Cellulophaga algicola DSM 14237: one gene and its partner. The protein of the gene in region 1 interacts with the protein of each later gene in a pairwise test. Links are inferred from orthologs where the notes say so. Each region holds a gene or a part of one and is shown on either strand. Other genes may lie near its edges. The genes, in order: gyrB and gyrA.

Region 1 (15,780 bases):
TACTACCGAATATTTGAGTGATTTAGTACGTTATATTTTAAAACCATTTTTAAATTGTGATAAGGACAGCTTTTTACAAAACAGGATATAAAATTATTTATGGCAATTAATCCGGATTTTTTACATGCTAATTTTAAGGATAACGTTTCAAAATCTAAGTTGATTATAGGTGTTTTATTAGGGCTGATTTTAGCTTTTCTATTATATGAATTTTTTTATTTTTCTAGAGAAATATTTCGTGTTCTTTCCTTAACCAGTGAATATGATATAAGCATATTTTCAGATGATGAGGTTAGTTTTTATAACTTAATTTTTGCATTTCTTGCTGCTATTTTTGGGCAATCTACCTGTTTTGTGTATTGGTTTGATTTTCCTCTTAAAGCATTTAATTTTAGACCAACACGATTGCGAACTATTGTTAATGATCAACGTAACCTCAATTGGTATTTTCTCAATTGGTTTGTGAAAGTTGCACTAGTCTTTGGTGTTTTATTCTATGTTGATGGCCTAGGGTGGTATTATGATTTTAGTTTTTACCCAGAATTTATTTACCTCTTTATTCTTATACTTGTTGTTTTGTTTCTTCAAACTTGGACTACCATTTTATTGGTCTTTAAGACTAGAGCTTTTAAATGGATGTTGTTGTCTGGGATTGTGCTTACTGGAGTCGCAATTGGTTTATCTAAGATTAATCTAATTTCATATACTACCATAAATAATTTAGTGATTGAAAAAAGAATTAATTCAAGGTTTCAACTCAAATTGCCTTACAGCAATATGTATACGAAGCAAACAAAAAGAATTACATTACCAAAAGTTTCTGTGGCGTTTGCTAAGAATGACGCAGCATATATGGCTCCAGTTTATTTGCTTGGAGATGATGTTTACACTATTAAAAGTTTATTCTTAAAAATGAATAATCTTAATATGCAAAGACTTGAATTTGAAAGGATGCAGGAAGCTGGCTTTTATTTTCAAATTGATAGGAATATGCCGATGTCTGTTGTGGAAAACATAAAAAAAGAACTAGGAATTTTAGACTTTCAATGGTTAAACTTTATGGTAATGCCTCCTAATTCAACATCAGATGAATTTCGATATTTCTCTAATGATATACTTTCTCTAAAAATAGGTAATCAACAACATTCTGTATACCTCGATTTTGAAAAAAATGAATATTCCAATCCTATTGAAATTCGTTTTATTGAGGGTAAATTTATGATTAACAATACTATTGTTGCTAAGGAAGATTTCTCTAGTGTGCTATTAGAGCATATAAATAGAGATAAGAATTATTATTTTAATTTCTATTTTAATGATAGCTTACTTTTTGGACACTATATAGAAACCTATTCCCAACTGTTAGAAACTACTAATGAATTTAGGGATAATTTGTCCGAACGTATGTATGGGATTCAATTTTCTAAGCTTAACCAAGAAGGAAAAGAGGTAATACAAAACGCATTTCCTTTTAGATACAATGAAGTAGTTTACGAATAGCTATTACAGCTGCGGCCATCCATAAACTATTTTAGTTTTCTTCTTGTTTTATCCTCTCATAATCTTAAAAAACATAGTGTAATACATTGAGATAATAATGTAAAAGCAATTACATTTTAGTCTACATTTGCTTCCTAAATTTTAAATCTTAAATGTCTATAATTAAGAAAGTTAGAGCGGTTGATGTTTTGTATGCTGGTCTAGATAAGGAGATTGCTTCTTTTCAAGAGGAAACTTCATTGCATTGTAAAGCAGGTTGCGGAAAATGCTGTACCCATGCAGAAGTAGATGCGTCTCCTTTAGAATTTCTTCCTTGGGCATACCATTTGTTTTTAAATGGATTGGCTTCTAAAACTTTAGATGATTTAACTCTTAAATCAAGCGCTATTTGTCATATTTATCAGCCTCTTTCTCTTGTAGATAAAGATAATGGCAAAGGAAAGTGCAGTGATTATGTCTACAGAGGATTAATTTGTAGATTATTTGGGTATGGTGCTAACCGAAATAAATTTGGAGAAATGCGTCTGGCTACTTGTAAAATAATTAAAGAGGAACAAGCTGCTAATTTTGAGGAAGCACAAATAGCTTTAAGTAAAGGATTGTATGTACCTGTTTTTACTGATTACTATATGAAGCTTTCGCAAATAGATTTCCATTTAGGCAATCAAATTGTACCGATAAATACTGCTTTAAAATTGGCGATAGAAGAAGTGTTACAATATTATGCCTACCGCCCTTTTCCAAGAGGTTTTAAAAATTGTGCTTAATTTTTTAAATCAATCTCTTTTAAACTTTGAATTCTATTGCGCTCTAAGAAAGCATCAATACTTTCAAAATGTTCAATAACACGTTTGTCTTTAAATTCAAATACTTTCTGAGAAAGTCCTTGTAAAAAATCACGATCGTGAGATACTAGAATTAGAGTGCCGTCAAAATCTAGTAGGGCTTCTTTTAAGACATCTTTAGATTTTAAATCTAAGTGGTTCGTAGGTTCATCTAGAATCAATAAATTTACGGGCTCTAATAGTAATTTTACCATAGCTAACCTTGTTTTCTCTCCTCCAGAAAGTACGCTCACTTTCTTTTCAATATCTTCTCCGCCAAACATAAATCTCCCTAAAATGTTTTTCATTTGAGTTCTAACATCGCCATGGGCAACTTCGTCTACAGTTTGAAAAACAGTTAAAGTCTGATCTAATAAAGAAGCTTGGTTTTGAGCAAAATAGCCCACTTTTATATTGTGTCCTAACTGGCATTCTCCTTCAAAATCTATTTCTCCCATTATGGCTTTGATCATGGTAGATTTCCCTTCACCGTTTCTACCCACAAAAGATACTTTTTCGCCACGAGAAATACTCATGTTTGCATCTTTAAACACTACATGCTCCCCATAGGTTTTTGTTAATGCATTTACGGTAACAGGGTAATCACCAGATCGTACAGCGGTAGGGAACCTTAGGCGTAATGAAGAATTATCTATTTCATCAATCTCTATAATTTCTAGCTTTTCAATCATACGTTCCCGTGAGGTTACTTGATTGGTTTTAGAATACGTACCTTTAAAACGGTCTATAAATGCTTGGTTGTCTGCAATAAATCTTTGTTGCTCTTGAAATGCTTTTATTTGATGACTTCTTCGGTCTTCTCGCAATTGTAGGTAGTGAGAATAGTTTGCTTTATAATCATATATGCGCCCCATAGTTACCTCGATGGTTCTATTGGTAATGTTATCAATAAAGGTTTTATCGTGAGATATAACCACAACCGCTTTTGCTTTGTTTAAAAGAAAATCTTCTAACCATATGACAGATTCTATATCCACGTGGTTGGTAGGTTCGTCTAAAAGTATTAAATCTGGTTTTTGTAATAGTATTTTAGTTAACTCAATTCGCATACGCCATCCGCCACTGAATTCGCTCGTTTGGCGGTGAAAATCTTCACGTTTAAAACCTAGTCCAGCTAATGCTTTTTCAACTTCAGCTTCATAATTAATTTCTTCTAAAGCATAATATTTCTCACCTAAATCAGATACTTTCTGAATGAGTTTCATATACTCGTCAGACTCGTAATCTGTTCTAGTCTCTAATTCTTTATTTAAACGATTCATTTCGTTCTGCATATCGAAAATTATTCCGAATGCTTTTGAAGCTTCCTCGAAAACGGTGCAATTGTCTTCTGTTAACAGGTGTTGGGGTAGGTAGGCAATAACCGCTTCTTTTGGGTAGCGAATATTGCCACGAGTGGCTTTTTGCACCCCAGCAATAATTTTCATCATGGTAGATTTTCCAGCACCATTTTTTCCCATCAAAGCAATTTTGTCCGTTTCATTTATCACAAATGAAACATCACTAAAAAGCGTATCACCACTAAATTCTACTGCAATATTATCTACCGAAATCATACCTTAAATTTTGAAGCTGCAAAACTAGTTAAAAGCTAGATAATTGTAGCTACCTTTTTTATAACCACTGGTGTTAATTTTCTTCTAGCTTTAATATTCCGGTAGTATAAGCTCTAATTTGCATACATAATGCTCCGTTTTTTATAAGTGATTGTCCGTAGCTCGGAAATATTTCTTTAAGCTTAGACTGCCATGTTGCTGTTTTCATTTCTTCTGGGAAACATTCTTCCAATACGTTTAACATAATGGAAACTGCTGTTGATGCACCTGGAGAAGCACCTAGTAATGCTGCTAGCGTTTTATCTGCACTACTTACTATCTCAGTTCCAAATTTTAAAACACCACCTTCTTTTTTATCTTTTTTGATGATTTGTACGCGTTGGCCTGCTGTAATGAGTTCCCAATCCTCAAATTTGGCTTCTGGATAATATTTAACCAAAGCTTCAAAACGCTCTTCTGGAGATTGCACGACTTGTTCAATAAGGTATTTTGTTAAGGAAATATTTTTTATCCCTGCAGCTAATAATGGAAATATATTATGTGCATCTATAGATAAGGGTAGATCAAAATAAGATCCATTTTTTAAAAATTTTGTTGAAAACCCAGCATACGGTCCAAATAATAAAGAACGTTCCCCATTAAGCATTCGGGTATCTAAATGGGGTACAGACATTGGAGGAGAACCTTCTTCTGCTTTGCCATATACTTTAGCTTCGTGTAGTTTAGTAACAGCTGGATTGTTGCATTTTAAAAATTGTCCGCTTACAGGAAAACCTCCAAAACCTTCGCCTTCAGGGATTCCAGATTTTTCCAATAATTTTAATGCACCCCCGCCAGCGCCTATAAAGACAAAGTTAGTGTCAATCGTTTTTTCTTGGTCGGTATGTAAATCGGTTACATCAATTTTCCAAGAGCCATCTTTTTGCAGATCAATATCTTCTACTTGGTGCCCTAAGTGTAATGTTACGCCATCACACCCTTCTAGATACGTTATCATTTTTCGGGTAATAGCTCCAAAATTAACATCGGTGCCAATGGGCATTCTCGTTACAGCAATTTTCTCACGACCATTTCTACCTTGCATCATTAAAGGTACCCAATTGCTAATTTCGTTGAAATCAGTACTGAATTTCATCGCTTTAAAAATAGGGTATTGTATTAATGCTTTATGTCGTTTTTTTAGAAAATCAATATTCGCATCACCCCAAACAAAACTCATATGATCAATATCATTTATGAATGGCGTGTTGGCTTTTACGAGATTATTTTTTACTAAATAAGCCCAGAATTGTTTAGATATTTCAAACTGTTCGCTGATTTTTAAGGCTTTAGAAATGTCAATTTCACCTTTTTCATTTTCAGGCGTATAATTCAATTCACAAAAAGCAGAATGTCCTGTTCCCGCATTATTCCATGCATCAGAGCTTTCTGCACCCACAGCATTTAATCTTTCGTAAATAGAAATTTTTGCGTCAGGAATAAGCTGTTTCAGAAGTACCCCTAAAGTGGCGCTCATGATTCCTGCGCCGATTAAGGTGTAATGATTTTTTGTGTTCATGTGATCTATTTATTAGTTTTAAAGTTAAGAAATGCAACTCAACTTGTAATAAGAACAGCATAATCATTCTAAAATTTTATAAATCTTATTTATTTCTGTTTAAACAAAGCGGTGTAATTTTCAGGAATATTGTATTTTCAACATCAGAATAAACAACCTAAATTATTTAGTGCTAATAAACCCTTAAAATGAAACATCTGTATATCACTTTTTTCACCCTGCTAATTATTAGCTGTACACCGTCTAAAAAACAAGTAGATTTAATTGTAATTAATGCAAATGTATATACCGTTGATGACGCTTTTTCTACAGCTGAAGCATTTGCAGTAAAGGACGGTAAGTTTGTTTTTGTAGGTGCTAATGAAGAAGTTCAAAAGTTATATGAAGCTAAGGATAAAATAGATGCTAAAGGAAAAGCAATTGTTCCGGGTTTGATAGATGCACATTGTCACTTTTATAGATTAGGAGAAAACCAACAAGCGGTGGACTTGGTTGCTACGACTAGTTTTACGGAAGTTTTAGATCGCGTTCAAGACTTTCAGTTAAAAAATAAAAAGGAGTTTATTTACGGTCGTGGTTGGGATCAAAATGATTGGGAAATAAAAGAATTCCCGACTAAAAAGGAAGTCGATGAATTGTATCCAGATACACCAGTGGCAATAGAGCGTATTGATGGTCATGCCTATTTAGTTAACCAGAAAGCACTTGACTTAGCAGGAATTACGAAGGAAACTGTTGCAGTAGGGGGTGAAATAGTAAAGATTGATGGCGAATTAACAGGTGTTTTAGTTGATGGCCCTATGGGGATGATTGATGCGATTATTCCAAAACCATCCCAAAAAACAATGATTGCTGCTTTGAAGGATGCCGAACGAATCTCCATAGCAAACGGACTTACAACGGTAAATGATGCAGGATTATCTAGAGAAATTATTGAGTTAATTGATAGCCTTCAGCAAGTGGGTGAAATGAAAATTAGGGTTTATGCCATGGTTGCCAATTATCCTGAGAATTTAGAATACTATTTAAATAAAGGGATTTTAAAAACGGATAGATTGAATGTTAGGTCTGTTAAAGTTTATGGCGATGGTGCCTTAGGTTCAAGAGGGGCGGTTATGAGAACACCTTATTCAGATAAGGCAAATCATTTTGGCGCTATGGTAACTCCAGTAGATGAAATAGAACGATTAGCGTATAGAATTGCAGATACGGACTATCAAATGAATACACATGCTATTGGCGATTCTGCAAACATTGTAGTTTTAAGAGCTTATAAAAATGCATTAAAAGGGAAAAAAGATAGACGCTGGAAAGTAGAGCATGCTCAAATAGTAAGTGCTCCAGATTTTGAATATTTTGAAGACGGAATTATCCCTTCTGTACAACCAACACATGCAACGAGTGATATGTATTGGGCAGAAGATAGGGTTGGAGCGGAACGTATGCATGGAGCATATGCTTTTAAGACGTTGTTGAATAAAGCGGGTATGGTGGCCTTGGGGACAGATTTCCCAGTAGAACAGGTGAGTCCGTTTTTAACTTTTTATGCAGCAGTAGCTCGTAAAGATTTTAAAGGTTATCCTGATGGAGGTTTTCAAATAAATGAAGCCTTAACAAGAGAAGAAGCGCTTAAGGGAATGACAATTTGGGCTGCATACAGTAATTTTGAAGAAGATGAAAAAGGAAGTATTGAGATAGGAAAGATGGCAGATTTTGTTATTTTAGATAAAGATATTATGACAATACCAGAGGAAGAAACAGCGAAAGTTATTCCGCAAGAAGTTTATATTTCTGGAGAGAAAATGAACTAATCATTTTTACGGCCAAATAATACCGTATATTTTGTGCTATTCCTGTATATATCTTCAGATAAGCCTTTAAGCCAGGTTAGTTGATTAGTAATTAAATGTGCTTCTTGTAATTGTAGGCGCATTTCTGAATCTATTTTATGCTGACCTTCTTTTATTTGCTGGTCTCTTTGGTTAGATAGCGTAGTGAAGGAGCTTTTTAGAGCTTCTTCTGCTGTTTCAATTTTTATATGTTCTTTAATAATAGCTGTTTTATTTTCAGATAAATTAGTTTCTGCATTTTCAAGCTGGTTTTCTATATGCGCAATAAAAGCATTAAAATTATCACTTGAAGCGGTAGTATTATGATTTTGGATAAAGCTACCCATAGACGCCAATGAAGAGAGGAAAGTGTTGTTTAAGGTAACAAATTCATAAATAAGCTGCATTTCTTTTTGCTTAGATTTAGGATCCTGCGTCATTCGTTGAAAAGCTGCATTTAGGTTGCTAATGGCTAGAAAAGCCTCTTTACGTGCCACTTTATATTCTAAATTTTTAATTTCTTTGGTGTGGTAAATTTTGCTAACTGCAGCTAAATATGCTTTGTTTTTTTGAATAGAATTTACAAGGGTAGGGTTTAAATTCATAAACTCCCAGGATGGCCATAATGTGTAATTCGCTATTACTGCAAGAACGGCGCCTATAAATGTATCGAGCACACGAAACTTAACAACAACTAAGCTGTTGGGTTCTAATAATGCATAGACGAATATTACATTTATAGTAATAAAGGCAGCAGCAGAGCGGTAACTTTGTTGTAGTAAAGAGAATGCAATGATTAGCGATATAGCAGCGAGAACCATATAAATGGTCGTGTTGCTTGTAATAAAAATTATGGCTACAGCAAATAATGCGCCTATTACAGTTCCGATAATACGGTTTATAGCCCTTTCTTTAGTTAGGCCATAGCTAGGTCTCATTAAGACAATTAAGGTAAGTACAATCCAATACGGGTTTTTTATACCTATAAGTGTTCCAAAAGTAAAACCAGTAATGATAGCAACCATAAGTCTAAGGGCGTGCCTAAATATGGGTGATTTAATGGTAAAATGCCGTGCTATAATCTGAAGGCTATAATCTTGTGTTGTTATGAATTGAGAGGCTTCTTTGTCTTTAAATGATATTTTGTCTTTGGTAACATTATTCATTACCCTTCTAATAGCACGTATTTTTGTTACTTGTTGCTGTTGGTACCCTTGAAGATTTCTAAGGGCTATAATGCCTTCGCGACCTGCAGGTAATGCTACAGATTGAATATATTTCTGAATCGTTTTTTCTATTACAACAAGACCTTCTAAAAGCTCATTTTTATTTTGAACTTTTTTCTTATTTAGCATTATTTTAGACAACACCTGTAGGTGGTTGCCCATCGTGGTGTTTAGTATTTTAAATTGTTTTAAAACACCGCGATCTTTAAAGAGTACATCTATTTTTGAATAATCTAAAGTATTTGAAAGCGCTAATTCTAATATATCAATTAGCGATATGAAAATGAGAACTCTTTTTTCATCAAAATGGGACCTACCAATTTGTTTTCTTTCGCTTAGTAGCAATTCTCTTAAAATCTCATGTTTCTCATTAAGTGCTGTTTGTAGCTTTAGAATTTTTATGAGTAGTTGCTCTCTTTTGTCTTTTTCTATTAATAATTTTCCTCGTATTTTTAAGTAGCTTCCGGTTGCGTGTAGTGTTTCTGATAGTAATTGGTCTTCGTCCTTTTTTGGTGCTATCCAATGAGATATACATAAAACGAGAAGAAACCATAGTCCGCCAATACCTATAAGTCCTACGTACGTCCAAAGATCAATTTCAGTAGTTCTGTTTACTAAGCTCAATACAATAGCAAGTAGGCCACAGAAGGCTATTAGGGAGCCACGGAAACCATAGGCAGATATTAATGAAATAAAGAAAGATAGAACAGCTATAGTGCAAATTAGTACTACAAAATTTTGTTTGGCAAATGAAATAATTAGGGTTACAGCCATCGTAAGCACAATGCTAATTAATGTGCTGTAAATTTTTCGTCTTAAAGTGCCAGGTATATTTCCTGGAATATTTAAAAATACTCCAATAGCAATAGGAATAGCGTAGATGATATTTCCAAAAGAATTGAAGACAATAAGCGGAGTAATAACCGCCACAGTTTGTAGTACTCCTTTATAAAAACTGGAACTTTTAAGAAATAATAGAATGTCTTTTAAAAATTCCTTAATCATGGTATAAAGGTAGCTTGTGTTTATTATGATTTATTGAAGATACTGTGAAAATACAAGATAAAAAAATAAGCCTGAAGTAAAAACTTCAGGCTTTATAGTGTCAATGTTTATTAAAAAAATTACATAGTTGTAGCCACTGGTACAGCAACACGAACAGTTCCCCATCCAATAACTAAGTCGGCACTTTTGTCACTTTCTTTAAAAGCTATCGAAAAGGCATCTAAAGATTCAGAGCCACTGCTAACCGTTCCTTTTACACGAACAATATCAGCACTTTCATCATAAGAATAAGCACCCCATTGATTTAATTTACTGTTTAAGATTACAGTCCATTCTTTAGCACCAGGTATTGTAAATAAAGAGTACGTACCCGCTTTTACTGCAGAACCGCCAAAAGTTACATCTTTGTAGAAAGTAACTTCAACAGCTTCATTAGCGCCAGTTCTCCAAACAGCTCCAGCAGGAGCTAGTTCAGCAATAGAACGACCTTTTAACTGTGGTCTACTGTAGCTAACTTTTGCTATTTTTTCTGCTACTTTGTAACTTGTAGGATATGCAGCAACATCCATAGGGCTCTTATCAAGACCGCTAAATTTTTGAGCACTTGCTGTAGTTGTAAATACTAAGCATACTATTACAGCTGAAAGGGTAAGAATTTTTTTCATAATCATAAGGTTTTATTGTAAAATAACTACTCAAGCGTATCTCTTTGTAGTGGAGTACTAAAGTCGGGCTATTTTTTTAAACTTACAAAAAAAGAGAAATTAGAGTTGAAATATTAGTTATAGTTTCATATTTATACGATTATCATGTTTGTGGTTTCAAATTGTTACCTTTTATTTGTTTATGATTTGTTTATTGAATCAAAAACTGCATCTTTGATTTGAAATTGCTTATAATATAGAAAGATATGTGTGGAATAGTATGTGCATTTGATGTAAAAGAGAGTACTGAGGATTTAAGACCACAGTTATTAGAAATGTCGAAAAAAATTAGACATAGAGGACCAGACTGGAGTGGAATATTTGCTAATGATAAAGCGATATTGGCTCACGAACGTTTGTCTATTGTAGATCCTGCTTCAGGAAAACAACCTTTGTTTAGTAAAGATAATAAATTAGTACTAGCTGCTAATGGTGAAATATATAACCACAGAGAATTAAGAAAACAGTTTGAAGGTAAATATGATTTCCAAACAGAATCTGACTGTGAGGTTATATTGGCTTTATACCAAGAAAAAGGAGCAAGTTTCATTGATGAAATGAACGGAATTTTTGGTTTCGCTATATATGATGTTGAAAAAGATGAGTATTTTATAGCTAGAGATCATATGGGGATCATTCCTTTATATATGGGATGGGATAAAAACGGAACGTTTTATGTTGCTTCAGAGTTAAAAGCATTAGAAGGCGTTTGTACTAAAATAGAGCTTTTTCCTCCGGGTCATTATATGCATAGTTCTGATGGAGAATTAAAGCAGTGGTACACGCGTGATTGGATGGAGTATGATGCGGTTAAGGATAACGAGACAAGCATAAAAGAAATTAAAGAAGCTTTAGAAGCTGCGGTACATAGACAATTAATGTCTGATGTTCCTTACGGTGTGTTACTTTCTGGAGGTTTAGATTCTTCTGTAACCTCTGCAATTGCTAAGAAATATGCTCAAAAAAGAATAGAGTCAGATGATGTTGCAGATGCTTGGTACCCGCAATTGCACTCTTTTTCTGTAGGACTAGAAGGTTCTCCAGATTTGGCAGCGGCACGTATAGTTGCAGATCATATAAAAACAATACATCATGAAATAAAATTCACAATTCAAGAAGGGTTGGATGCTATTAAAGATGTAGTGTATAACTTAGAAACCTATGATGTAACTACCATTAGAGCTTCAACTCCTATGTACTTAATGGCAAGGGTTATTAAGTCTATGGGTGTTAAAATGGTATTGTCAGGAGAAGGTGCAGATGAATTATTTGGGGGGTATTTATATTTCCATAAGGCACCTAATGCCAAAGAATTTCACGAAGAAACAGTTCGTAAGTTAAGTAAGCTTCATATGTATGATTGTTTGCGTGCCAACAAATCATTAGCAGCATGGGGAATAGAAGGGCGTGTGCCTTTCTTAGATAAGGAGTTTATGGATGTTGCCATGCGTATTAACCCTCAAGATAAAATGATCAACGGAGAGCGTATGGAGAAATGGGTTGTTCGTAAAGCTTTTGAAGATATGATTCCAGAAAGTGTTGCTTGGAGACAAAAAGAACAATTCTCTGATGGAGTAGGGTATAGTTGGATAGATACGTTAAAAGAAGTTGTAGCAGAAGAGGTGTCAGATGAACAGTTAGCAAATGCTAAATTCAGATTCCCATTACAGACGCCAACATCAAAAGAAGAATTTTATTACCGTTCAATTTTTGAATCACATTACCCTTCAGACGCAGCAGCACTTTGTGTGCCGCAAGAAGCATCTGTAGCGTGTAGTACAAAAATTGCATTAGAATGGGATGAGGCGTTTAAGAACATGAACGATCCATCTGGTAGAGCAGTAGCAAATGTGCATTCAGATGCGTATGTAAAAGCTTAAGTTTTATATATAAGAATTACCACTGTTTTCAGTTTTAATTATAATTAGTCGATAAGAAGCACCCAATTTGGGTGCTTCTTTAGTTTTTGTAGGTATTCTAGATTGTTAAAGGGGAGGGTTTTAGGTGTGTAATGTAGAAGCTATTAGAAGGTAGCGTGAGTACTCTTATTTTTCACAATTTTTGTTGATAACTTAGCGTAGTCATTTTGTTACAAAGTTCTCCATCCACTAGGGATTGCTTATATTTGTAAGATTGCTAAATTTATATTGAAACCATTAATTTATGAGCGAAGAAGCAAATAAAGACGAGCAAAAGAAAAATAATTACTCAGCGGATAGTATCCAAGCCTTAGAGGGTATGGAGCATGTACGTATGCGTCCTTCCATGTATATTGGAGATGTAGGTGTTAGAGGGTTGCACCATTTAGTATACGAGGTAGTAGATAACTCTATTGATGAGGCAATGGGTGGTCATTGTGATACTATTACTGTTGCTATAAATGAAGATAATTCTATTACGGTTAGAGATAACGGTCGTGGTATTCCGGTAGATATACACAAAAAAGAAGGTGTATCAGCATTACAAGTTGTAATGACTAAGATTGGTGCTGGTGGTAAATTTGACAAGGATTCATACAAAGTATCTGGTGGTTTGCACGGGGTAGGTGTTTCTTGTGTAAACGCATTATCCAAAGATTTAAAAGCTACAGTTTTTCGTAATGGAACTATTTACGAACAGGAATATCAAAAAGGAAAAGCATTATACCCTGTTAAGAGTATTGGCGAGACTGAAATAAGAGGTACGGAAGTAACTTTTTATCCAGATGAAACGATATTTACGCAAACGGTAGAGTTTAATTACGATACGCTTGCTAATAGAATGCGTGAGCTTTCTTATTTGAATAAAGGAGTTTCTATCACGATGACAGATAAACGTCAAAAAGATAAAGACACTCCTAGTGGTTTTCATGAAGAACGTTTCTATTCAGAAGAAGGTTTAAAAGAATTTATAAAATTCCTAGATGGAAATCGTGAGCCACTTATAAAAGGGGTGATTTCTATGGAAGGGGAGAAAAACGGAATTCCTGTAGAAGTTGCGATGGTTTACAATACCTCCTATACAGAGAATTTACATTCTTATGTGAATAATATTAATACACATGAGGGTGGTACACATTTATCTGGTTTTAGAAGAGGGTTAACAAGTACTTTAAAAAAGTATGCGGATGCTTCTGGAATGTTAGAGAAATTAAAGTTTGAAATTCAAGGAGATGATTTTAGAGAGGGATTAACAGCTATTATATCTGTAAAAGTTGGTGAACCTCAATTTGAAGGGCAGACTAAAACTAAATTAGGTAACCGTGAAGTTTCTGCAGCAGTTAGTCAGGCAGTATCAGAAATGTTATCAGATTATTTAGAAGAAAATCCTGAAGATGCTAAAATAATAGTTCAGAAGGTTGTCCTTGCTGCAACTGCACGTCACGCCGCTACTAAAGCGCGTGAAATGGTACAGCGTAAAACGGTAATGAGTATTGGTGGTTTACCTGGTAAACTATCAGATTGTTCAGATCAAGATCCTGTAAACTGCGAAGTATTTCTTGTAGAGGGAGATTCGGCAGGGGGTACGGCTAAGCAAGGTCGTGATCGTATGTTTCAAGCTATTTTGCCGTTAAGAGGTAAGATTCTTAATGTAGAAAAGGCAATGCGACATAGGGTTTTTGAGAACGAAGAAATTAAAAATATTTATACAGCCCTTGGTGTATCTATAGGTACGGAAGAGGATAGCCAGGCGCTAAACTTAGAAAAGTTAAGATATCATAAGGTAGTCATCATGTGTGATGCAGATGTCGATGGTAGCCATATTGAAACTTTAATTCTTACCTTCTTTTTTAGATACATGAGAGAGTTAGTAGAAGCAGGGCATGTTTATATTGCAACGCCTCCGTTATACCTTGTTAAAAAAGGAGCTAAGAAACGCTATGCTTGGAATGATAAAGAGCGTGATGAAATAGCAGAAAGCTTCAATGGTAGTGTTGGAATACAACGTTACAAAGGTCTTGGGGAAATGAACGCAGAGCAATTGTGGGATACTACAATGAATCCTGAATTTAGAACTTTAAGGCAAGTTGTTATTGAAAATGCAACGGAAACAGATCGTGTTTTCTCTATGTTGATGGGGGATGAAGTGCCGCCACGAAGAGAATTTATTGAGAAAAATGCTGTATATGCGAACATTGATGCATAGAAAACTATAATTACACAACAAAAACTCGCACCAACAGTGCGAGTTTTTTAGTTTTATAGCAAATAAACAAAACTATGAAACACTTTTTTCTTTTACTAGTCCTAATTTCTGGTTTGTCGGTAACAGCGCAAGCAGATATTAATAATCTTTTTGCAGCGGGTGTAGATGATGCGGAGCGTTTTACAAACGATTATATGGCGCCGCTCTCAGAAGGAATGATTTATAGCATCTCTAATGGTTGGTATAATTCTGGGGAAACGAAACCTCTTGGGGGTTTTGAGATTTCAATTATCGGAAACATGGCTTCGTTTAAAAATAAAGAAAATAAGAAATCTTTTGATTTGAATACGGCAGAGTATGAAAATATTCAGTTTGTAGATGGCAGTATTTCTAAGGCAGTCTCTTCGGGCTTAGGAGACTTAGAAGGTATTCGTGTTTTCGTAGAAGGAGAAGTTGCACCGGGGGTATCTAGTCGTGAAGAATTTGAGCTGCCAACTGGGTTATCGTCAGAAAATATCAATTTTGTTCCTTCTGCTTTTTTACAAGTAAGTGTAGGTCTTATAAAAGGGATAGAGCTTAAAGCACGTTTTCTGCCTAAGATAGATACGGATGAAGTTGCCGTAGGTTTTTACGGTGTTGGTTTGCAACATGAGCTTACGAGTTTGTTGCCTGCAGAAAAAATTTGGCCAGTAGCTGTTTCAGGAGTTATAGGGTACACGCATTTAAATGGTACTTATGATTTTACGGATACTGAAATTATTGCAGGAGAAAACCAAAAAATTGATGCAAAAATAAATTCATGGAATTTTCAAGCAATTGTATCTACAAAATTACCAATTATTAATTTTTATGGTGGCTTAGGGTATATTACAGGGAATTCTAAAACAGATGTGCTAGGTACTTATATTGTGAAGTCAGGGCCTTTTCAACAAACGATAGAAGATCCTTTTACATTAACTAAAAAAGTTTCTGGGGCAACTGCAAATATTGGTACTAAGTTAAAATTAGGCTTTTTTAGACTTCACGCAGATTATACTATAGCGCAATTCAATAGTTTATCTGTAGGGATAAATTTTGGCTTTAGGTAGGTTGTTTAAAATTATAAAGCATAAAAAAAGCTATCTATTTAAATAGATAGCTTTTTTTATGCTTTTGTCCCGTCCTGAAATAAGTTGACACAAAATCGACTTATTTATGAAACATTCAATTATTACGGTAGACAAGCGTACCCAACGCGATTATAATTTGGGCTTTAAATTAAGTGTTGTCCATCAGGTTGAAAAAGGCGAGATGACTTATAAGCAGGCGCAAAAGGCTTATGGTATTCAAGGTAGAAGTACTGTTTTGGTTTGGTTGAGAAAACATGGTACATTAGATTGGACTAAACCAATACGTCGTCAAATGCCAAAATCAAAAGAAACACCTGCCCAAA
Region 2 (15,934 bases), 2.8 Mb from region 1 along the record:
ACGGGCTAGATCTTTAAGATGTTTGTAGTTGTTGTATTCAGAAGAACATGCAATCTTATTACAAGTAACCACAGAGATGCTGTTCTTTAAATAAGAAGCATAGGTTTCAGATACTGCTGCACTTGCGGTGTTGTCTACAAAAATGCTATTTCTATAGTTTAGTTTTTGGATATTCTCAAAGAATTTCTGTTTGTCAGCTTTTTCTCCGCCTTTAAGCTTTTCATCCCAACTTTTTAGGCTGATACCGTCTTCATCAAAAACCATTGTTCTAGAATTTGAAATACCAATAACACGGATATTTAATTTTAGGTTCTCTTTTAAAAATTTACGTTGTTGTTGAATTTGATTTAAGAATTTTGTACCCACATTACCAACACCCATTACAAACAGGTTTAATTGTTTGGTATTGTCTTCAAAAAACTCCTCATGTAATGTATTCAGTGCTTTTTTGACATCATCTTTTACGATAACTGCAGAAATATTACGCTCAGAAGCGCCTTGTGCAATTGCTCTAATGTTAACATTGTTTTTTCCTAAGGTGCTAAACATTTTACCGCTAAGTCCTTGATGACGCTTCATATTATCGCCTACAAGTGCTATAATTGCTAAATCTTGTTCTGCAATTACTGGTTTTATTTTGCCCAATGAAATTTCATATTCAAAGGCTTCATTTACAATTTCTACCGCTTTTAAAGCATCAGTATCAGAAACTCCTACGCAGATAGAATGTTCAGAAGAAGCTTGTGTAATTAATACAACGCTAATATTAGCTTGTGATAATACCTCGAAAAAACGTTTAGAAATTCCGGGAATACCTACCATTCCAGGTCCTTCTAGTGAGAGTAAGGCAATATGCTCAACATGACTAATACCGCGAACAGTTTTTCCTTGTTCGTTTTTATTTTTTGTAATTAAAGTCCCTTCGTTTTCAGCATCAAAAGTATTTTTGATGACAATAGAAATTCCTTTAGCAAGTACAGGTTGTATGGTTGGGGGGTACAATACTTTGGCTCCAAAATGTGATAGTTCCATAGCTTCTTCATAAGAAATATGCGGAATAGGCATCGCTTGTTTTACGATTCTAGGATTAGCGGTATACATTCCACTAACATCCGTCCAAATTTCTAATAGTTCAGCATCAATAGCACTAGCTATAATGGCTGCCGTGTAATCAGAACCACCTCTTCCTAAGGTTGTAGAATCTCCAGAAATAGAGGAGGCTATAAAACCAGCCATTACAATTATTTGTTCGGGAACAGCAGTGAAAAATTCCTTACAATTGGTATTCGTTACCTTAAAATCAACAATAGCCTTACCAAAATTAGAATTTGTTTTTATGACCTCTCTACTATCTTTATAAGAACAATTCAGTTTTTCGGCTATAAAATACTCACTAATAATATAGGACGATAAGAGCTCACCATAACTAACAATTTTATCGGATAGTTTTGGTGTAATTTCTCCTATTAAATAAGCGCCTTCCAATAATGTTTCTAATGTGTTAAGTTCGCTTTTTACTTTACTCAAAACCTTGCTTTGTTGCAAGACAGGGATCAACTCTTTTATCGTATTTAGATGTCTTTCCTCAATTTCTTTAAGGCTGTTTTTATAGGTGTTATCTTGAGCCGAAGCTAGTGTTGCCGTATTTAATAGTAAATCTGTAACTCCGCCTAAGGCAGAAACAACAACGATATTTTTAGTTGCTTTAGAATTTGCCACTATGTTTTTTACAAGGGCTATATTTTTTGCGTTAGCAACAGAAGTGCCTCCAAATTTTAGAACTTTCATTATGTGAAATGGTTTTGTGGTAATAAAAATAAAAATGCATGAATATGCGAAAACGGACGAGTTAATAGCAGCTTACCCCAATGGGGTAGTGGTGCTGATTGTGATAGTAGTATTATCACACGCAATATAAAATGTAGAAAGGTTAAATTGACTATCCATTATTTGATCTTTATATCTTTTAAAGATATAGTCAAATGTAGTATTTTTGAGTTCCTTATCAAATGATTTCCGAAATTATTACGGAATTAGCAATTAATGTTAAATATTATTATTGAATGAAGATTTTTAGCGCAAAACAAATCTACCAAGCTGATAAATATACAATAGAAAAACAGCAAATAAAAAGTGACGAACTCATGGAGCGCGTTGCTATCCAAATTTTTAATTGGTTACATCTTAGACTTCAAGGTGCTCCAGTGAAAATTCAATTATTTTGTGGTATTGGTAATAATGGAGGAGATGGTGTTGCTGTTGCAAGACATTTACAAGAACATGGCTATGCTATAGAAGTGCATATCGTAAATTATAGTGAGAAACGTTCGGACGATTTTTTATTGAATTTAAATCGATTAAAAGAGCGTAAAATTTGGCCTAATTTTATTAATAACGATTCTGAGTTTCCAGAAATTAGTAAAGAAGACATTGTCATAGATGCAATTTTTGGCATTGGATTAAATAGGAATCCAGATGCTTGGGTTGTTAAGTTGATGCAAAAAATTAATACATCAGAAGCTTTTGTTCTTGCAGTAGATTTACCTTCGGGACTTTTCACGGATAAACCAGTAAAGAATAAAGATGCTGTTGTAAAAGCAAATCATATTTTGAGTTTTCAAACTCCTAAATTGGTATTTTTTCTTCCAGAAACTGGTGTCTATGCCAATCAATGGGAGATCATAGATATTGGTATTGATGCTGAATTTATAGCGAATACAGAAGTTGACTACGAATTAATAAGTAAGTTAGAAGTATTACCTACGTATATTCCTCGAGAGAAATTTGCTCATAAGGGTACGTACGGTCACGCTTTAATTATTGGAGGTAGTTATGGCAAGATAGGCGCTGTACAATTAGCTTCAAAATCATGTTTGCGCGCTGGTAGTGGTTTGGTTACGGCATATCTACCTAAATGCGGTTATGTACCTATGCAAACTGCAGTACCTGAAATAATGGTATTAACTGATGAACATGAAGAATTTATAACAAAAATAAAATTTGAGATTACGCCTGATGTGATTGGGCTAGGAATAGGTTTGGGTACGGCTAATGAAACACAAAAGGCACTGGGCAATTTCTTGAAGAAAAATAAAACACCATTAGTTTTAGATGCTGATGCTATAAATATATTAGCTTTAAATGAAGCTTTTTTAAAGAACCTGCCGGCTCAAACGGTCTTAACGCCACACCCTAAAGAATTAGAACGTTTGTTAGGGAAATGGAAAGACGATTTTGATAAATTAAAAAAAGCAAAAGCATTTTCTAAGAAATATGATTGCGTCTTAGTGATAAAAGGGGCGCATACCATTACTGTGTATGATAATAAAGGGTATATAAATACTACAGGAAATCCTGGTATGGCTACTGCGGGTAGTGGTGATGTGTTAACTGGAATCATCACAGGATTAATAGCTCAGGGCTACGGTGCGTTGAAAGCGGCTATATTTGGAGTCTACCTGCACGGTACCTCTGGAGATATTGCAGTTGAAAAATTAGGGTATCAAGCACTAACCGCTAGTGCGCTCATAGATAGTTTGGGGAATGCCTATATTGATTTGTTTAAACAGCCAGAACAACCTCCACAAGTGGAAGAACAAGAACAGCAATAGAGAATGAATAAGTTTAAAGATTTTTTTAACTCTAAAAAATTAGTAGCTGTTATTGGTTTTTGAATCAGCTTCAATAATTAAATTAAGATCAAGTTAACGATTAAATTTAGTTTTAAGTTTTTTTTTATCTAAATTGTATAGAAAATATACTTTTTATACTTAGGGTAAATGGAAAAATTTGTAGATAATGTGCGATTAAAGAACTTAAAAAAACAATTGCAAATTAATGCTAATAAAGTTGTTAGTAAGAATAAACGTGCTTCAAGATTGGGGTTAGAGAGGGCTATTAAAACAGAATTAGCACTAACACTAAATAATTTTATAAATCAAGAAGTTAAAAAAGTTTCAGTAAAAACATATGACTGGTATTTTTTTGATACTGTAGGTAGTTTGCGTTGTTATAGAAATGACTTAAATAAAAATAGATATTTTATAGTTGATTATGTAAATGTTAATTTAGATGGTTTGGCGACTTTTGTTAGTCTAGAGCGCAAAAGAGAATTACCTATTTCAGATGAAGAAATAAAAAAGCGAATATCTAGTTCTGCTGCAATTTTCGCAAAAATGCTTACAGTTACTGTTAGTAAAAAAGAAGATGCTAAAATTTGGAAAGCTTATGATACCGTTGATGAATCAAAGATAATTATGATAACTATTGGTATTCCTCTAGCTATAATCGGAGGTGTGGAACTTTTTCCTGCGCTAGTAGCAGAGGGTGAATTAATAGCTTCTTCGGTGTCTTATATTAAAAATATGTTTTCTACCTATAATATGGGGTTAACATTAAACTCTAGTCTCCAAACAAGTTTAGCTTTTGGTTTTGGTGATGCTGCAGCTCAGTATGTGGGTAATGGTTTCGATATTACCGAGGTTGATCCATATAAAGCAGCAATAACAGGAGTATTTAAGTTCAATCCGAGCTCAGTTTTATTAAGGTCTTCATTTAATGCGAAACAGAAAAATAATTATAAACTTAAACAAACGAAAAGTACGGAGGTACTTGTTGATTTTACATTTGGAATGTTGGGTGGAAGTGTAAATAAAACTATAGGAAGCTTTGGACTTATAGAGTTTAATAATAGTATGGGTGGTTTTTTGACGCACACCATGAGATTAGGCGTCAACTCCAGTAAAACCGCAACTGCTAAAAAAGTTAAAATTGAAATAGAAGGAGAAAATAATATAGAATGAATAAGTTTAAAGATTTTTTTAACTCTAAAAAATCAGTAGCTGTTATTGGTTTGTTATTTGCATGTTTTTTTTTATATACTAATTTGCAGACATACTTTCATTTGAAATATTTTTCGGTATATGGAATAGCTGAATGCACAGAGATTGATACTCAAAATTCAAATTCATATGCTATGTATGAGTTTTATGTCGGCAGTAAAAAAATTGAAGGTGCTACTTATTTGGATGGTAAGATATATCCAGGTTGGGTGGGCAAGCATTTTAAAGTGCAATACTCTAGCAAAGACCCAAAGATTAATGATATACTTTTAGATAAACCAGTTTATGATACCGTGCGTATTAAAAAAGCGGGTTTTGTAATTAAGGTTCAGGAGAAGAAAGAAAAACGCAATCAGTTTCGAGATTAATTAAAGTAATTTTTAGAAGGAATAACTATGAAAAAGTTGGTAATTAATTTAGTGGCATACGGTCCTGTGGTTGGGTATATTATCTACTCAAGAGCCACTAACGTTCCGAATAGCGGTTTTAACTGGGTAGAGCTAGTGATAGTTATTCTTTTAGGGGTAGTGGGGAGTATGCTAAGGCAATATTTAAAACAGAAGTGGAAAGATTAAGCCCGTGAAAAAAAATACTGATTTACATAACGAATAATCAGTTTAGCTCTTTCTGGTAAACGAACAGACGCGATAAAAAAAAAGCCTTTCATACAGATGAAAGGCATTTCTGTTTTTATTTAGCTTTTACACGTCTTTTGATCCATGATAAAGCGTTGTCAAATTCTATGAAGAATTTCATAGAATTTTTATAAAATAATTTTTCTATTTTAAAATTATGCATATCAATCTCTTTCACAGAAACAACAGCAAATGCTTTTAAATTCTCAATTTCACGAATGTAGCTATAAACATTGGGGTCTAAAGCGTAAGAGTTTTTGCGTAAACTAATATATCCGAAATTTTTCTCCCTAAAATGAATTTCGGCAATCCCTATCATTTGATACGCTCTTTCTAGTGTAATTGTTGCTCCTTCATCAAAAGTGGCTACCATATAGTCATCGTATACTTGTATCGTGCCCGTCTCAAGATGATACTCTTGAACGATGATTTTCTTCTTCGATTGTTCAATACTCATTCCTCGTATTTTATATAGTGTGTCTCGAGGACGAAAATAGTACATAGCTTAAAAATGTTAAAAAATATTAGATAAAACACCTATATATCGCTTAAAAAACTAAAGTGGATTCAATAAGGAAAGCGAATGAATGAAAATGATTACATTTTTTTACTGGTGCGCTTATTCTTGTAGTACCTTTTAAGTGGTAGGGAGTAGCTTAAATATTCTAAATAGTTTTCTTTTTACCTAGTATAGCTTATAGGGTAAAAAAAAGAGAGCCAATTGGCTCTCTTTTTTTTAGTTTCTTAGCGCTGTTAGGCTTCAGATTCTTTTTTTGATTTTTCAATCCTTATGGTTAATTCATCTTTCTCTTCATCAAGATCCATAAAAATAGTATCACCTTCTTGTAATTTAGAACTTACAATTTCTTCTGCTAGAGCATCTTCAATGTACTTTTGAATAGCACGTTTTAATGGTCTTGCTCCGTATTGTTTGTCAAATCCTTTTTCAGCAATATAGTCTTTAGCTTTATCAGATAAGTTTAATTCATATCCTATATCCTTAATACGTAATAATAATTTACGTAATTCTATATCAATAATTTTATGAATATCTTCTTTTTCTAATGGATTAAAAACAACGACATCATCAATTCTATTCAAAAATTCAGGTGCAAATGCTTTTTTCAATGCATTTTCTATCACACTTTTTTGGTGACTGTCTGTTTGTGATTTCATTGCTGAAGTACCAAAACCAACACCTTGACCAAAATCTTTTAATTGTCGCGCTCCTATATTAGAAGTCATGATAATAATAGTATTTCTAAAATCTATTTTACGGCCTAAACTATCTGTCAAGAAACCATCATCCAATACTTGAAGCATCATATTAAATACATCAGGATGTGCTTTTTCTACTTCATCTAAAAGAACAACAGCGTATGGCTTACGACGTACTTTCTCAGTCAACTGTCCGCCTTCTTCGTAGCCAACGTATCCCGGAGGTGCACCAACTAAACGAGAAATAGCAAACTTCTCCATATATTCACTCATGTCAATACGGATAAGCGCATCTTCAGAATCAAATAATTCTTTTGCTAAGACTTTTGCTAACTGTGTTTTACCAACGCCTGTTTGTCCTAAGAAAATAAAGGATCCAATAGGTTTGTTGGGGTCTTTTAGTCCAGCTCTATTTCTTTGTATTGCCTTGGCAACTTTAGCTACTGCTTCATCTTGACCTATTACATTACCTTTAATAAGGTTAGGTAGTTCAAACAATTTAGTAATCTCTGTCTGTGCAATTCTATTTACAGGAATACCACTCATCATAGAAACAACATCTGCAACATTCTCTTCGGTTACCGTTTCTCTATGTAATTTGCTATCTTCCTCCCATTTTTCTTGAGCAATGGCTAGATCTTTTTCAATTTTCTTTTCGTCATCTCTAAGCTTTGCAGCTTCCTCATACCGTTGCTTTTTAACAACAGTATTTTTAAGGGCTCTAACATCATCAAGCTGTTTTTCTAGCTCCAAGATTTGCTTAGGTACATCCATATTTACAATATGAACACGAGAACCAGCTTCATCTAAAGCATCAATAGCTTTGTCTGGAAGAAAACGATCGGTCATATACCTGTTCGTTAACTTTACGCAGGCAACTATAGATTCATCTGTATAAATAACATTATGGTGGTCTTCATACTTTCCTTTAATATTTTTAAGTATTTCGATAGTCTCGTCTACGGTAGTAGGCTCCACAATTACTTTTTGAAAACGACGCTCTAAAGCACCATCCTTTTCAATATACTGTCTGTATTCATCTAAAGTTGTTGCACCAATACATTGTATTTCACCTCTTGCTAAGGCTGGCTTAAACATGTTAGAAGCATCTAAACTTCCTGTAGCGCCACCGGCACCAACAATGGTGTGTATTTCATCAATAAAAAGAATAATATCATCATTCTTTTCAAGCTCATTCATGACCGCTTTCATACGCTCTTCAAACTGACCACGGTATTTTGTACCGGCTACTAATGAAGCTAAATCAAGGGTTACCACACGTTTGTTAAAAAGTATTCGGGATACTTTTTTATTGATAATACGCAATGCTAAACCTTCTGCAATTGCACTTTTACCAACTCCGGGTTCTCCTATTAGTAACGGGTTGTTTTTCTTTCTTCTGCTTAATATTTGAGAAACCCGTTCAATTTCTTTTTCTCTACCAACGACAGGGTCTAACTTGTCTTCTTCGGCCATTTGCGTTAGATCACGACCAAAATTGTCTAAAACAGGAGTTTTAGATTTTTTATTACCTTTCTGATTTGCCGTTCCACTGAAATTTCCTTCCTTTCCTTCTGCAGCATCATCTGCATCATTTGGGAAAGATTCTGAGGTTGGCGAATCTACATAATCATCATCACTTGTAATCATAGATTTAAATTGCTCTTTAACTCCATCATAGTCTACTTTTAATTTATGTAGCAACTTAGTAGTTGGGTCATTCTCATTTCTAAGAATGCATAATAATAAATGTGCTGTATTAATAGAAGAGCTTTGAAAAAGCTTTGCTTCTAAAAAAGTTGTTTTTAGTGCTCGTTCCGCCTGCCTAGTCAAATGCAAATTCTTTTTGTCTTTTTGCATTGGTGTTGCATTGGGGTTTGCTGGACTTAAAATTTCGACCTTTCTACGAAGGTGATTTAAGTCTACATCTAAAGCGTCAAGAATGCTAATTGCTTTTCCACTTCCATCACGCAATAGCCCAAGCATTAAGTGCTCGGTGCCAATAAAATCGTGACCAAGTCGTAAAGCTTCTTCTTTACTATAAGCAATTACATCTTTTACTCTAGGTGAAAAATTATCATCCATATATATTCCTTTCAACATTAAAAATAGTGAATCTATCTGGAACAATAACAAATACTGTTCCTATATTCGATAAATTATGCCTAATTGACGGAAAAAAACATAGATTACCAACTTATGTCATTTCATTTTGCAAATAAGGCTATAGTTTTTAATGTTGATAAATTCTTAAATAAACTATGAAAGAATTGTCTCAAAAGCTTCGATTTTCTGTATATTGGCATGTTTTTTAACCTAGTAAATTAATATAAGATTTTAAAATGGCAGAAGGAGAAAAATTAATTCCTATCAACATAGATGATGAAATGAAATCCGCTTACATTGATTATTCAATGTCGGTCATTGTGTCACGTGCCTTACCGGATGTTAGGGATGGTTTAAAACCAGTACATAGAAGAGTTTTATTTGGAATGTACGAATTAGGTGTTCGTTCAACAAGTGCTCATAAGAAATCTGCTCGTATTGTGGGTGAGGTTTTAGGTAAGTATCACCCTCACGGAGATACCTCGGTATATGATTCTATGGTGCGTATGGCACAGGAATGGAGTTTGCGTTATATGTTAGTAGATGGCCAGGGTAACTTTGGTTCTATTGATGGTGATAGTCCTGCAGCAATGCGTTATACGGAAGCACGTATGCGTAAGATTGCAGACGACATGTTGGCAGATATAGATAAGGATACTGTAGATCATCAATTAAATTTTGATGATACTTTAAAAGAACCTAAAGTATTGCCAACCAGAATACCTAACCTTTTGGTGAATGGTGCGTCTGGTATTGCAGTAGGTATGGCAACTAATATGCCGCCTCACAACTTGTCTGAAGTTGTAGATGGTACTATTGCCTATATAGAGAATAATGATATTGAGATAGATGAATTAATTACCCATATTAAAGCGCCAGATTTTCCTACAGGAGGAATTATCTACGGATATGATGGTGTTAAAGAGGCTTTTCATACCGGTAGAGGTCGTGTAGTTATGCGTGCTAAGGCTTCTTTTGAAGAGGTGCAAGGTCGCGAATGTATCATTGTTACCGAAATTCCGTATCAAGTGAACAAGGCAGACATGATTAAAAAAACTGCTGATCTTGTTAACGATAAGAAAATAGAAGGTATTTCTACCATTAGAGATGAATCTGATAGAAATGGTATGCGTATCGTTTATATTATTAAAAGAGATGCCATTCCTAATATCGTATTAAACACCTTATATAAGTATACTGCGCTTCAGTCTTCTTTTAGTGTAAACAACATTGCATTGGTAAATGGCAGACCACAGATGTTGAATGTGAAAGAAATGATTCATTATTTCGTAGAACATAGGCACGAAGTAGTTGTTCGAAGAACAGAATTTGAGCTTAAAAAAGCAGAAGATAGAGCACATATTTTAGAAGGACTTATTATCGCTTCTGATAATATCGATGAAGTAATTGCAATTATTAGAGCATCTTCTAATGCAGATGAAGCGCGTACAAACTTAATGGAGCGCTTTAAGTTGTCAGAAATTCAGGCTAAGGCAATTGTTGAAATGCGATTACGTCAGTTAACAGGTCTGGAACAAGATAAATTACGTACAGAATACGATGAGATTTTAGCATTTATCATTGATTTAAAGGACATTCTTGCACGTAAAGAACGTAGAATGGAAATTATCAAAGAAGAATTAGCTGAGGTAAAAGCTAAATATGGTGATGAAAGACGTTCTGAAATTAATTTTGCGGGAGGTGATTTAAGTATGGAAGATATGATTCCTGATGAACAAGTAGTAATCACTATTTCTCATGCAGGATATATTAAAAGAACAGCACTTTCTGAATATAAAACACAAAATAGAGGAGGAGTTGGTCAAAAAGCATCCTCTACGCGTAACGAAGATTTCTTAGAACATTTATTCGTAGGTACCAATCACCAATACATGTTATTCTTTACGCAAAAAGGAAAATGTTTTTGGATGCGTGTTTACGAGATTCCAGAAGGAAGTAAATCTTCTAAAGGTAGAGCTATTCAAAACTTAATTAGTATTGAAAGTGATGATAAAGTAAAAGCATTTATCTGTACTCAAGATTTAAAAGACGAAGAATATGTAAATAGTCACTATGTGATTATGGCTACTAAGAAAGGTATTGTGAAGAAGACATCTTTGGAGCAGTATTCTAGACCACGTCAAAATGGTATTAATGCCATTGGTATTAGAGAAGATGATGAGTTGTTAGAAGCAAAACTTACAACAGGAACTAGTGAAATATTCTTAGGGCTTAAGTCTGGTAAAGCAATTCGTTTTGAAGAAAGTAAAACTAGACCAATGGGTAGAAATGCTTCAGGGGTTAGAGGTATTACTTTAGCAAATGATGACGATGAGGTAATTGGAATGGTATCTGTTCAAAATCTTGAAGAAGAAATATTAGTAGTTTCTGAAAAAGGATACGGTAAACGTTCTAGTATTGAGGATTATAGAGTAACTAACAGAGGTGGTAAAGGGGTTAAAACAATTTCTATTACCGATAAAACAGGAGGTTTGGTTGCTATTAAAAACGTATCGGATTCTGATGATTTAATGATTATTAATAAATCTGGTATTGCAATTCGAATGAGTGTTGAAGATCTCCGTGTTATGGGTAGAGCTACTCAAGGGGTTCGTTTAATTAATATAAAAGGTAAGGATTCTATCGCAGCTGTAGCTAAGGTAATGAAAGATGAAGACGCTGTAGATGAGTTAGAAGAAGGTAGTGATTTAGATGTGGATCCAGAGGATGGCACGGCAATTGATACTACAGATACTGAAACAGAAGAGTAAACACTAAATTAAAATTATAATAAAAATGAAAACTAGATTATTTATAGCAGCGGCAATGTCTTGCACAATGGTAGCGTTCTCGCAGAAGAACGAATTAAAAAGTGCGGAGAAAGCCTTAAAGTCAGGTAGTGCTGCAGAAGCTAAAACAGCATTAGACAGTGCATCTTCTTTAATAGATGGTGCAGATGCAAAAATGAAAGCGCAATTTCACTTTTTAAAAGGAGAAACATTTGCAATGCTTGCTAAAAAAGGAGATGCAGCTGCATTTAATACAGCAATTGAATCTTATAATGAGGCTATTGCAACAGAGGAAACTTCAGGAAAAGTGAAGTATACGCCAGAAGCTAAACAAAAATTATCAGCAATGACGGCAGATTTAATTAATGCTGCAGTTGAAGATAATAATAATAAGCAGTATAAGCCAGCGGCAGATAAATTGTACATGGGCTATAAATTGAGTCCAAAAGATACCGTTTATTTATACTATGCAGCAAGTAGTGCTGTTAATGGTGGTGAATATGAGCAAGCTTTAAATTACTATAACGAACTTAAGGATTTAGGTTATGATGGTTCTGAGGTAAAGTATACGGCAGTAAATGTTGCTTCTGGTGAGACAGAAGAAATGGACAAAACGCAAAGAGATCTTATGGTGAAATCTAAAACCTATAAAGATCCTAAAGAGGAGAAAAGCCCTTCTAAAAGTTCAGAAATTATTAAAAATATAGCTTTAATCTACACGCAATTAGGTCAAGATGATAAAGCTTTAGGGGCTTATCAAGATGCACGTGCTAATGATCCTGAAGATGTAAACTTAATTTTAAATGAAGCTAATCTTTACTTTAAATTAGGAGATAAAGATAAGTTTAAGTCTTTAATGGCAGAAGCTACAGCTTTACAGCCAGATAACGCAGATTTGTTTTACAATATCGGTGTGGTTAATATGGAACAAGGTAATATTGAAGATGCAAGAGCAGCATATAATAGAGCTTTAGAAATAAACCCTGGTTATGTAAATGCACAATTAAACCTTTCTACTACGTATGTAAACGAAGGAAATGGAATGATAGATGCTATGAATTCTTTAGGGAACTCTAGAGCAGATATCGCAAAATACGATGAGCTTAAAAAGGAAAAAGATGGTCTTTTTCAAAAAGGAGCAGATATTTTAGAGCAAGCTTTAAAATTAAACCCTGATAATCAGGGGATCTTAGAGCAATTAAAGAATATCTATGGTGCTTTAGGTGACAATGATAACTTCATGAGATTAAAGAAGTTAATAGGAGAATAAATCTCTTCATTAATTCTTATAAAAGTAAAAGCCTTTACATCTAATGTAAAGGCTTTTTTTATGGATATGTCCCGTCCTGAAATAAGTTGACACAAAATCGACTTATTTATGAAACATTCAATTATTACGGTAGACAAGCGTACCCAACGCGATTATAATTTGGGCTTTAAATTAAGTGTTGTCCATCAGGTTGAAAAAGGCGAAATGACTTATAAGCAGGCGCAAAAGGCTTATGGTATTCAAGGTAGAAGTACTGTTTTGGTTTGGTTGAGAAAACATGGTACATTAGATTGGACTAAACCAATACGCCATCAAATGCCAAAATCAAAAGAAACACCTGCCCAAAAAATCAAACGCTTGGAGAGAGAGCTTTCCGATGAAAAACTCAGGAACAAAATTCTCAATACTATGATTGACATCTCCGATAAACAGTATGGTACCGCTATCAGAAAAAAGCATTCGCCCAATCAATCCAGCGCATCCGACAAGAACAACGATTAAGTTTATCTCGTTGTTGTCGATTGTTTGGGGTAAGTAGACAAGCGGTCTATCAAGCAGAAAAACGGATTATAAAAAGAGAACAGGAGTTTATAAAAGTAAAGAACTTGGTTGAAGGTGTTCGCAAGGATATGCCCCGGCTCGGTACACGAAAGCTGTATTACCTGTTAAAGGAAGAATTCGCAAAGCACAATTTAAAAATAGGAAGAGATGCCCTGTTTGGATATTTGCGCTCGGAATCGATGCTGATAAGGCCAAGGAAGAATTACACCAAGACAACAAACTCTAAACATTGGCTTAGAAAACATCCTAATCTGATGAAAGAAATCAAAGTTTCCAGACCAGAAGAGTTCTTCGTCAGTGACATTACATATATCAAAAGTAGAGAGCGGACACATTATCTATCCTTGGTAACCGATGCCTATAGTAGAAAAATAATGGGATATCACCTTAGTGATGATATGAGTGCCGAAAATGTGGTAAAAGCAGTAAGAATGGCTAAAAACAATAGATTGACAAGTAAAGATCTAATTCATCATTCCGATAGAGGATTGCAGTATTGCTCCGGCATATACCAAAAAGAACTAAGGCTAAGCAATATGACTCCGTCAATGACAGATGGTTATGATTGCTACCAAAATGCATTGGCAGAACGAATCAACGGCATATTGAAAGGGGAATTCCTAATCTATAAATGTAACACTGGCAAAGAGTTGAAAAAGCTTATAGCAGAATCAATAAAAACGTATAACAACAAAAGACCACACTTGAGTCTAAAATATAAAACACCTAACTTTGTACATAACAAAAAACCAGAGAAGCTAGCTTCTCTGGTTTAATATTAATTATTTAAAAACTGTCAACCTATTTTAGGACGACTCAATATTATTTTAAGAAAAAAAGAGGTTGTTTTCTTAAAATATTTTCTTGATTACTCTTAATTTGTGGGTGTAGGTTTTAGAATCCGTATTAAAAATACCAGTATGATCTATTCGGTCTATTCTTACGGTGCCACTAACATGTATAACGTAGTTGTTTTGCATGATGATCCCTACATGGTTAATGACTCCCTCATTAGTGTCAAAAAATGCTAAATCTCCTGCTTCGCTTTCTTCAATAAAACTCAATGCTTCTCCTTGTGTGGCTTGTTGGCCTGCATTTCGTAATAGATTATGCCCGTTAATTTTATATACTAATTGAGTAAATCCTGCGCTATCTATTCCAAATGGTGTCATTCCACCCCATAAATATGGCGCATTTAAATACAATAATGCAGCTTCAATAAGCTTATGCTTGTCGTTCGATTTTATTTTTGTAGCACTCCCCTCAAAAGTATGCTGCAGTAAGGTAGCGTTGCTTATAGTAGATCCTATTACTATGGGGATCAAAGTGTTTTCTGCTGTAGCTACAAAAGAAATGAGATCATTAGCATATTTGTGGTCATCTCTAGTTGTAATTAAATTGTATTCTTCTTCCGTAATTAATTTTAACTGTAAGTTGCTCACCCAGCCTTCACAACCATCATGAGTCATTCTAATTTTGCTCCAAAATTTACGGGTGTCAGTTACTTTATAGTAATCACCATAAAGTAACTGACTTATTAATTCGCTAGTATCTTCTGGAAGTAATCGTACAGGAACAACACTAAGAGGGCATATGCCGTATTGCATAGTTTGGTCTACTGATAATTAATTTCTTTTGATTACAATTGCAGAAGCACCGCCACCTCCATTACAAATAGCTGCGGCGCCAATGTTACCATTCTGTTGTTCTAGCACATTTATGAGTGTAACTAGTATTCTTGCTCCAGAACAGCCTAAAGGGTGTCCTAAAGAAACAGCTCCTCCGTTAATATTTACATTAGTGTCCGTAAGGCCTAATAGTTTCATATTGGCTAAACCAACCACAGAAAATGCTTCATTGAACTCAAAATAATCTACATCTTCTATTTTTATATTTGCTTTGTCTAAAGCCTTTGGTAATGCTTTAGCTGGGGCGGTAGTAAACCATTCTGGTTCTTGCGCGGCATCAGCAAAACTTACTATAGTGGCTAGTGGTGTTAGATTTAATTCCTTAGCTTTTTCTTCACTCATTAAGACTAAAGCAGCAGCGCCATCATTAATAGTGGAAGCATTTGCGGCAGTAACAGTTCCGTCTTTTGAAAAAGCAGGTCTTAGCGAAGGAATTTTATCCATCCTTACGTTTTTATATTCTTCGTCTTGATTCACTATTGTTGGTTCACCACGTCGTTGAGGTACTTCTACAGGAACAATTTCATTAGCAAATCTACCCTTGTCCCATGCTTCAGAAGCTCTATTGTAGGATTGTATTGCAAAAGTATCTTGGTCTTCTCTAGAAAATTCATATTTGGTAGCACATGCATCGGCACAAACACCCATTGCTTGTTCATCGTAAGCGTCTACTAAACCATCTTTTTGCATACCGTCTATTAACGTAGTAGGGCCAAATTTCTGACCAGTACGCATGTGCACATAGTGAGGTATTAAACTCATGTTTTCCATACCACCGGCTACAATAATAGATGCATCTCCTAATGCAATAGTTTGTGCAGCTAAC

The links.
Region 2: the proteins of gyrB (region 1) and gyrA interact in binary tests that used the Escherichia coli proteins (3 or more experiments, as listed by UniProt). The link is inferred for Cellulophaga algicola DSM 14237 from one-to-one orthologs.

The regions. Positions count from the first base shown.
Region 1 is NC_014934.1:603,065-618,844, reverse strand. What follows is about bases 11,893-14,867. They hold gyrB (DNA topoisomerase (ATP-hydrolyzing) subunit B), read left to right. Parts: upstream 11,893-12,386; coding sequence 12,387-14,348; downstream 14,349-14,867. Other genes in these bases: CELAL_RS02540 (DUF6588 family protein), read left to right, coding at 14,423-14,867; asnB (asparagine synthase B), read left to right, coding at 11,893-12,103. Outside these bases: CELAL_RS02585 (hypothetical protein), read left to right, coding at 100-1,500; CELAL_RS02580 (YkgJ family cysteine cluster protein), read left to right, coding at 1,653-2,267; CELAL_RS02575 (ABC-F family ATP-binding cassette domain-containing protein), read right to left, coding at 2,264-3,901; mqo (malate dehydrogenase (quinone)), read right to left, coding at 3,975-5,459; CELAL_RS02565 (amidohydrolase), read left to right, coding at 5,648-7,270; CELAL_RS02560 (FUSC family protein), read right to left, coding at 7,267-9,519; CELAL_RS02555 (DUF2911 domain-containing protein), read right to left, coding at 9,639-10,184; more of asnB, read left to right, coding at 10,430-11,892; more of CELAL_RS02540, read left to right, coding at 14,868-15,436. UniProt on the Escherichia coli protein: DNA gyrase negatively supercoils closed circular double-stranded DNA in an ATP-dependent manner to maintain chromosomes in an underwound state.
Region 2 is NC_014934.1:3,362,562-3,378,495, forward strand. What follows is about bases 8,675-11,803. They hold gyrA (DNA gyrase subunit A), read left to right. Parts: upstream 8,675-9,036; coding sequence 9,037-11,571; downstream 11,572-11,803. Other genes in these bases: CELAL_RS14630 (ATP-dependent Clp protease ATP-binding subunit), read right to left, coding at 8,675-8,779; CELAL_RS14640 (tetratricopeptide repeat protein), read left to right, coding at 11,597-11,803. In the rest of the region: thrA (bifunctional aspartate kinase/homoserine dehydrogenase I), read right to left, coding at 1-1,788; CELAL_RS14605 (bifunctional ADP-dependent NAD(P)H-hydrate dehydratase/NAD(P)H-hydrate epimerase), read left to right, coding at 2,064-3,611; CELAL_RS14610 (hypothetical protein), read left to right, coding at 3,780-4,802; CELAL_RS14615 (hypothetical protein), read left to right, coding at 4,799-5,209; CELAL_RS14620 (hypothetical protein), read left to right, coding at 5,237-5,416; CELAL_RS14625 (hypothetical protein), read right to left, coding at 5,532-5,933; more of CELAL_RS14630, read right to left, coding at 6,230-8,674; more of CELAL_RS14640, read left to right, coding at 11,804-12,859; CELAL_RS14655 (C40 family peptidase), read right to left, coding at 14,272-15,027; CELAL_RS14660 (acetyl-CoA C-acyltransferase), read right to left, coding at 15,046-15,934. UniProt on the Escherichia coli protein: A type II topoisomerase that negatively supercoils closed circular double-stranded (ds) DNA in an ATP-dependent manner to maintain chromosomes in an underwound state.